DNA from 2 places in the Rhizobium sp. CRRU65 genome. Region 1 is predicted to be linked to the other one. Evidence: riboswitches for the same ligand, from Rfam matches in the RefSeq annotation. Region 1 holds a riboswitch; the other holds the start of a gene.

Region 1 (4,000 bases):
GGAAATCTATCGGCTCTACAACCAGAATTCCTGGATGTGGAAAGCCGGCGCCGGCTACTTCTCCGCAAAGGCGCGTCGCTTTACCGCCTGGTCGCGGGAAAATGGCTCGCCGTCCTTCGGCACGGGCCGCTGGTTCATCACGGAAACGGGTAAACTCTGCTTCAACGCCGACTGGCACGCCAAGACCGGAACGGCGACGGCAATCACCTGCTTCAGCCACCGCAAGAAGGGCGGCCTGATCTATCAGAAACGCGAACCGGACGGTGAATGGTACGTTTTCAAGAGCGCACCGGCACAAGCCACCGACGAATTCGCAAAGCTTCGCCGCGGCGACTACGTGAGGTCTCAATTGGGGGGAATTGAGATGAGCGTCAGTAAGACCAGATAAAGGCGAAGCTAGGGGTTGCGCGCGGCCGAGGCGCCATCTGTGTCCTTGTAGGAGCCGATGCCTGCGCGCAACCCTTTTCATAAAAGATCACGAAGCGCCTTCAAAAGGCGGCGAACGGCCTGAGGGTGAATGGAGCGGGTGAAGGGAATCGAACCCTCGTATTCAGCTTGGGAAGCTGCTGCTCTACCATTGAGCTACACCCGCGATGAAGCGAGATTTCCAACAGATAGGGGCCGCTGTCAAGTCGCGGCCGCCGGGAAGCCTCAGATGCGGAAGTGCTTCGAGAGCTTCAGGCCCTGGGCCTGGTAATTGGAGCCTAGGCCGGAGCCGTAGAGGCTGGCGGGCTTTTCCTGCATGTGTTCGTAGACGAGGCGGCCGACGATCTGGCCGTCTTCGAGGATGAAGGGCACCTCGTGGCTGCGCACTTCGAGCACCGCGCGGCTGCCGCGCCCGCCGGCAGGCGCATGGCCGAAGCCCGGATCGAAGAAGCCGGCATAATGGACGCGGAATTCGCCGACCAGCGGATCGAAGGGGGTCATTTCGGCTGCGTAATCCGGCGGCACGTGCACCGCCTCGCGCGAGACGAGGATATAGAATTCATCGGGATCGAGGATCAGCTCGTTGCGGCCGCGGCTGTGGAGCGGCTCCCAGAAATCGAAGAGGTCGTGCTCGGCCTTCTTGTCGACGTCGACGACGGCGGTGTGATGTTTGCCGCGATAACCGATCAGGCCGTCCTTGTCTCCGGCGAGGTCGATCGACAGGGCGATGCCGCCGCCGGAAACGTTCGGCAGCTTGCTGGCGACCAGCGTCTCGCTCTCATGCAGCTTCAACAGTTCCGGCTCGCCGAGCAGCGCCTGGCCGACGCGGAACCGGATCTGCGACAGCCGCGAGCCGCGGCGCACAACGATCGGGAAGGTGCGCGGGCTGATTTCGAGATAGAGCGGGCCGGAATAGCCTGATGGGATCTTGTCGAATTCCTGGGCGTAGTCGGTAATGACGCGGGTGAAGATATCGAGGCGCCCGGTCGAGCTCTTCGGATTGGCCGAGGCCGACATCTCGGCCGGCAGCGCCAGGCTCTCCATCAGCGGCACGATATAGACGCAGCCCGTTTCGAGCACCGCGCCTTCGGAGAGGTCGATCACGTGCAGGCTCAGCCGGTCAAGCTTGTCGGACACCAGATGCGAGGGGCCTGGCATGAAGCTGGCACGCACCCGAAAAGCCTTGCCGCCCAAGCGCAGGTCGAGGCTTGCCGGCTGGATCTGGTCGCGGTCCAGCTCCCGCTCGGAGATCAGACGCCCCGTTTCGAACAGCGCGGAGATCGCGCGATCCGCCAGAATTCCCGTTTCGCGAGCCATCATGCCTCATCCATCATTTGCCGCCGACAAAACCAAACTCGGGGAATTGACGCAAGCAGCTAACAGCAGTATTGCAGAATTATCCCGTGGTGATTTGGCCGGTCGGCTTGCAGCCACGTTAAACAAGTGGCTAAAAAGACCGGGTTGAAACCGGTCTGCTTTTGCGACCGGTTTTTTTGTTATGTGAAGGTGATGGCATGAGCAAGACCTGGCGCCCGGCAACCCAACTCGTCCACGGTGGCACGCTGCGTTCGCAATATGGCGAGACGTCCGAGGCAATCTATCTCACCCAAGGCTTCGTCTACGAAACGTCCGAGGCGGCCGAAGCCCGCTTCAAGGGCGAGACGGAGGGCTTCATCTACGCCCGCTACGGCAGCCCCACCAACGACATGTTCGAAAAGCGCATGTGCATGCTCGAAGGCGCCGAAGACGCCCGCGCCACCGCTTCCGGCATGGCCGCCGTCACCGCGGCGATCCTCTGCCAGCTGAAATCAGGCGATCATATCGTCGCCGCGCGCGCCCTGTTCGGTTCCTGCCGCTGGGTCGTCGAGACGCTGGCGCCGAAATACGGCATCGACTGCACGCTGATCGACGGCCGGGATCTGGCGAACTGGGAAAAGGCGATCACGCCGAAGACCAAGGTGTTCTTCCTGGAAAGCCCGACCAACCCGACGCTCGAAGTGATCGATATCGCTGGCGTCGCCAAGCTCGCCAACCAGGTCGGCGCCAAGGTCGTCGTCGACAATGTCTTTGCCACGCCACTTTTCCAGAAGCCCCTGGAGCTCGGCGCCCATATCGTCGTTTATTCCGCCACCAAGCATATTGACGGCCAGGGCCGCTGCCTCGGCGGTGTCGTTCTTTCCGACAAGGAATGGATCGACGAGAACCTGCACGACTACTTCCGCCATACTGGGCCGGCCATGTCGCCGTTCAATGCCTGGACACTGTTGAAAGGCATCGAGACGCTGCCGCTGCGCGTGCGCCAGCAGACCGAAAATGCGGCAAAGATCGCCGATTTCCTGGCCGAGCAGGGCAAGGTCGCCAAGGTGATCTATCCCGGCCGCAAGGACCATCCGCAGGCCGATATCATCGCCAAGCAGATGACCGGCGGCTCGACGCTGGTCGCCTTCGAGCTGAAGGGCGGCAAGGATGCGGCCTTTGCGCTGCAGAACGCGCTCGATATCGTCAAGATCTCCAACAATCTCGGCGACAGCAAGAGCCTGATCACCCATCCGGCGACGACGACGCACAAGAACCTGACGGATGAGGCGCGCGCCGAACTCGGCATTTCCCCGGGCACGGTCCGCCTTTCGGCCGGCATCGAGGATACCGACGACCTGATCGAAGATTTCGCCAAGGCGCTTGACAAGGTCTTGGCCTGATCGACAGCCAGAGCGGCCGGACCCCACCCGGGTTCGGCCGGATCTCACTAAAGCGCGTCGCGATCTTTCAGATTCGCTCCTCGCGCTTTAGTTTTTGTTTTTACGCATGTCGTTATCGCAAAACCGCTGCACACTTTTGCGCGACATGCTTGGGGTTCGGCCGTGCCGGACCTCACTGGGTGAGACCGAGGGGGGGGGAACAAGTTTGCCCGCCGCGGCGTTCCGAAACTGAATTAACACTGACAATTAGACTTAACGATCGAAAACCCTTCGGATCACAGCCATTTCAGCGATGATAATTGTTCCGTTTCTTGACGGACAGGGCCTCTTATAAGATACGGGTAAGATATCTTGACTAAGGTGCAAGGCATGTATCGCGCCCTCACAAGAGAGATCGAAGTTGTCGTCGAGCCGTTCTATCTGGAGGAGCAATCCGATCCGGACGACGACCGCTATGTCTGGGGTTACCGGATTGTCATCAGCAACAATTCCGGCATAGCCGTTCGACTGGTCAATCGTTACTGGAACATCACCGACCAGAACGGCCAGGTGGACGAGGTGACCGGTCCCGGCGTCGTCGGCGAGCAGCCGCGGCTCAGCCCCGGCGACACCTACGAATATTCCTCCGGCTGTCCGCTCGACACGCCCTCAGGGCTGATGTTCGGCCATTACCAGATGGAAACGGACGACGGCGAGATGTTCGATGTCGACATCCCCGCCTTCTCGCTGGATTCACCTGGGCTGCTGCGCGTGCTTAATTGAGAGCGTAGGTTCGCGGTCGTTTCGTCGGTGCAAGCACGGCGCGTGGATCCGGCCGGCTACAGCCTTCCAGTCAGTACCAGCATGGACGCCGTACCCTCGGTCGTAGATCCTCG
Region 2 (4,000 bases), on a different contig from region 1:
CCATCGGCAAGGCGCAAGCGGTCAAGCCTCAGCACCGGCTCGTCGCCGCCGAGGCCGAGCAGGAAGGATTCCTCCGGCGACGGCGTGTTGACCGCCCGCGACAATATCCGTGCGGCCGGCAGACGCCCGCGCGAGCGCATGTCGGCGGAGAAGGAGGAAAGCCGCCACAGCGACTGTTCCATGCGTTCCACCCTGCTCGATACGAAAGTACCGCTTCCATGGCGCGATTCCAGTGCACCGGATGCCATCAGATCGCGATAGGCGGTGCGCACGGTGACACGGCCGAGCTTCAGAGCCTCGGCAAGGTCGCGCTCGCCCGGCAGCGCCGTGCCGGGCTTCAGTAGCCCTTCCTGAATGAGGCCAGTCAGCGTCTGCGCCAGCCGCTTGTAAAGCGGCCCGGTCAGTGCCTCGTCACGCAGGCCGCGGCTGTTCAGTTCCGCTATCAGACTGGTTCTATCCATGGGCACACAATAGAACCTATATAGAACCAATCGGCAAGTCGGAATCGAGCATGGAATCAAAAAACCCTCGCCAGGCGGACCGGCAAGGGTTTCATAGCGCTCAAATTTGACAGTCGTGCGTCCGCAGCGCCGCGCGTTTAGAAACGCGCCGGCGCTGGAGGATGCTCAGTTCTTGGTGAAGATATAATCCGTCTCCTGACGCAGCACTTCGCCGGGGCGCAGAACCGCATTCGGAAAACCTTGGTGGTTGATGGCATCTGGCCAGACCTGCGTCTCCAGGCAGAAGCCGGCGAACGGACCGTATTTGCGCCCGCCGATGCCCGGAGCCCCGGTGTCAAGCTTGAAGCCGGCATAGAACTGCACGCCTGGCTCGGTGCTGCGCACTTCCAGCGACACGCCGGAATAGAGGCTGCGGGCAAGCGCGACGCTCCGCTTGGCGGTGCGCTCGGCGGACAGGCAGAAATTATGGTCGTAGGACACTTGTTCGCTGCCGACGAAACGCTTCATCGGCGCCATCTCGCGGAAATCGAATTCCGTGCCCTCGACGGGACGGATTTCACCGGTCGGCACCTGCTTCTCATCGGTCGGCAGATAGTGATCGGCGGCTATCATGATGTCATGGCCAAGCGCATCTTCGCGGCCGTCGAGATTGAAATAGGCGTGCTGGCAGACATTGGCGAGCGTCGGCTGGTCGCTGGTCGATTCGTAGGTGATCGACAGTTCACCATTGCCATGCACCCGGAAAGTCGCCTGGATGGTGCAATTGCCGGGATAGCCGGCGCGGCCATCGGGATCGACGATCTTCAGTACTACGCGGTCGACGTCATGCTCGACGATCGTCCAGTTGCGTTTGGCGATATTGTCGCTGCCGCCATGCAGATGCGTCACGCCGTTTTCATTCAGTTCGAGCTGATAGTCCTTGTCGTCAAGCATGAACCTGCCGCCGCCGACGCGGTTGGCGCAGCGGCCGGGCGTCGCGCCGAAATAGGATGAATAGAGGGGGTAGCTGTCGAAATCGTCGAAGCCGAGCTGCAGCGGCGCGTCATGTCCCTCGAGACGCAGATCCTGGATGACCGCGCCCCAGCTCAGGATCTTGGCCGTCAGCCCGCCGCCCTTGATCTCGACCCGATAGACGGTCTCACCCGCCTTCGTCTGCCCGAAAACGTCCCGCTCCAACTTATCCGACATGATCGTCCGTCCATTCTATCTCTGCTGCAAATTCCGCAATTCGGAATCGATTTGGGGAATTTGCAGCGATTCAAAGTGTGCATTGCACGTCCGACGAAGGCGCGCGGCGTGGTAGGGTTCAGGACAGGAACCTGCCCGGATTTGCTTCGATCCGCAACCGGCGGATCAGAAAGAAAAGCCGCAGCAGCAATGCGGCGGAACCAGCTCGCGGCGCGCTCGGCAACGGTCAGAGGTCGGTGCCGATCTCTTCCACATCAAAGGGTGTCGTCTGGTAGATTTCGTTGATCCAGTTGCCGAACAAAAGATGCGCATGGCTGCGCCAGCGGTTCTGCGGCGCAAGCGCCGGATCGTTATGCGGAAAGTAATTGTGCGGCATCTTGATCGGCACCCCGGCATTGACGTCGCGGAAATACTCGTCGGAAAGCGAGGTGGAATCATATTCGACATGGTTGAACATGTAGAGCCGCCGGCCTCTCTTCTCGTGCACGAGGCAGACGCCCATTTCGCTCGACTCCATCAGGATCTCCAGGCTTTCGGATTTCTCGATATCGGCGCGGCGCACTTCGGTCCAGCGCGACACCGGCACTTCGAAATTGTCGGAAAAGCCGTTGAGATAGATCGAGGAAGGTTTCAGATTCCGGTGGCGGTAGACGCCGAAGGCCTTCTCTTTCAGCTCGTATTTCGGAACGCCGTGAAAATGATAGACCGCCGCCATCGCGCCCCAGCAGACGTTCATCGTCGAATGGACATTCGTTTCCGTCCAGTCGAGAATCTCCTGCATCTCCGCCCAATAGGTGACGTCCTCATAGGGCAAAAGCTCGATCGGCGCCCCGGTGATGATGAAGCCGTCGAACTTGCGGTGCTTTACCTCCTCCCAGGTCTGGTAGAAGGCAAGCAGATGGTCCTCGGACGTATTCTTCGCCTTGTGGCCGCCGATACGGACAAGCGACAGCTCCACCTGCAGCGGCGAGGCGCCGACGAGGCGGGCCATCTGCAGTTCGGTCTTGATCTTGTTCGGCATGAGATTGAGCAGCCCGATCTGCAACGGTCGGATATCCTGACGGATCGCCAACGTCTCGGTCATCACCCGCACACCCTCCTGAACCAGGGTTTCGAAGGCGGGCAGCGTATCGGGGATCTTGATGGGCATTGCGGTCACTCGATCAAAAACAAAAAACCGGCGGCGACAAAAATCGCTACCGGTCCGCACGCGGCCCTTTAGCGACTTTTTTAACGTGGCTGCAAGCCGGCCGGCCAAATCACCACGGAGGCCTTAATTAGACCCAGTCTGATTGCGAATCAACTGGCGAAAACATGCAGGAGAAACTCATGCAAGCATCATCACACTTTAATGACTGATAGAATCTGTTGATAGACCGGTAACGCCACCATGTTATTTATAGGGGCATGGGCGATTTGGAAAAGCGTAATGGCAGATAAGATCGAGAGGAAGCCGGGCATCAGAAGGCAGGATAGGGTAGGGTATGATTTAAGCCTGACATATCGCCTCGGCGTCATGTTCTCAGCATTCTGGAATTCGGAAGTGCGTGGCAAGGTGCTGTTTCTGGCCACCGTGCTGATCCTCGTCATCCTGGCGACGTCCTACGGCCAGGTCATCCTGAACGAGTGGAATGCTCCTTTCTACGACTCGCTGGAGCGCCGCGACCTCGGCGAATTCTTCCACCAGCTCGAAATCTTCGCGATGATCGCCGGCACGCTGCTGCTGCTCAACGTGCTGCAGGCCTGGCTGAATCAGATGACGGCGCTCTATATGCGCGAAGGTTTGTCGCGCGACCTGGTCGACCAGTGGCTGAAGCGCAAGCGAGCGCTGCGGCTCGCCTCCAGCGGCCTGATCGGCGTCAATCCGGACCAGCGTCTGCACGAGGATTCCCGCAACCTTGCCGAAAGCACGACGGGATTGGTTCTCGGCCTGCTGCAGTCTACCATTCTTCTGGTGAGCTTCATCGGCGTGCTCTGGGAGCTTTCGAGCGGCTTCATCTTCCGCATCAGCGGCCATAGCTTCTCCATTCCAGGCTACATGGTCTGGGCAGCGATTTTCTATGCCGCTTCCGCCTCGGTGCTGAGCCAGGTGGTCGGCCGCAAGCTGGTGAAGCTCAATGCCGACCGTTTTTCGAAAGAAGCCGAGCTTCGCTTCACGCTGATGCATGCCAATGAGAACATGCCGGCAATTACCGTTGCCCGCGGCGAGGAGAACGAGCGTCGGCGCATCAACACCGATATCAGCTCGGTCCTGACAGTCGTCAAGCGGCTTGCTATGGCCAATACCAATCTCACCTGGGTTTCGGCCGGCTATGGCTGGCTGGTGATCGTCATTCCGATCATCGTTGCCG

What was found. A riboswitch is a leader RNA that binds a small molecule or an ion and turns the genes downstream of it on or off. The one in region 1 is predicted to bind S-adenosylmethionine.
Region 2: linked by a shared signal. The riboswitch ahead of metA (homoserine O-acetyltransferase MetA) and the one ahead of ACM5SV_RS35835 (O-succinylhomoserine sulfhydrylase) in region 1 are both predicted to bind S-adenosylmethionine.

The regions. Positions count from the first base shown of each region.
Region 1 covers NZ_JBLYZH010000031.1:26,423-30,422, reverse strand. The annotation lists gene ACM5SV_RS35850 (DUF995 domain-containing protein) at 1-388, shown strand, start outside; tRNA gene ACM5SV_RS35845 (tRNA-Gly) at 519-592, opposite strand; gene ACM5SV_RS35840 (2'-deoxycytidine 5'-triphosphate deaminase) at 652-1,746, opposite strand; SAM riboswitch at 1,820-1,898, shown strand; gene ACM5SV_RS35835 (O-succinylhomoserine sulfhydrylase) at 1,941-3,125, shown strand; gene apaG (Co2+/Mg2+ efflux protein ApaG) at 3,495-3,887, shown strand.
Region 2 covers NZ_JBLYZH010000003.1:219,127-223,126, reverse strand. The annotation lists gene ACM5SV_RS07350 (GntR family transcriptional regulator) at 1-461, opposite strand, end outside; gene ACM5SV_RS07345 (aldose epimerase family protein) at 627-1,649, opposite strand; gene metA (homoserine O-acetyltransferase MetA) at 1,876-2,799, opposite strand; SAM riboswitch at 2,848-2,925, opposite strand; gene ACM5SV_RS07335 (ABC transporter ATP-binding protein/permease) at 3,040-4,000, shown strand, end outside.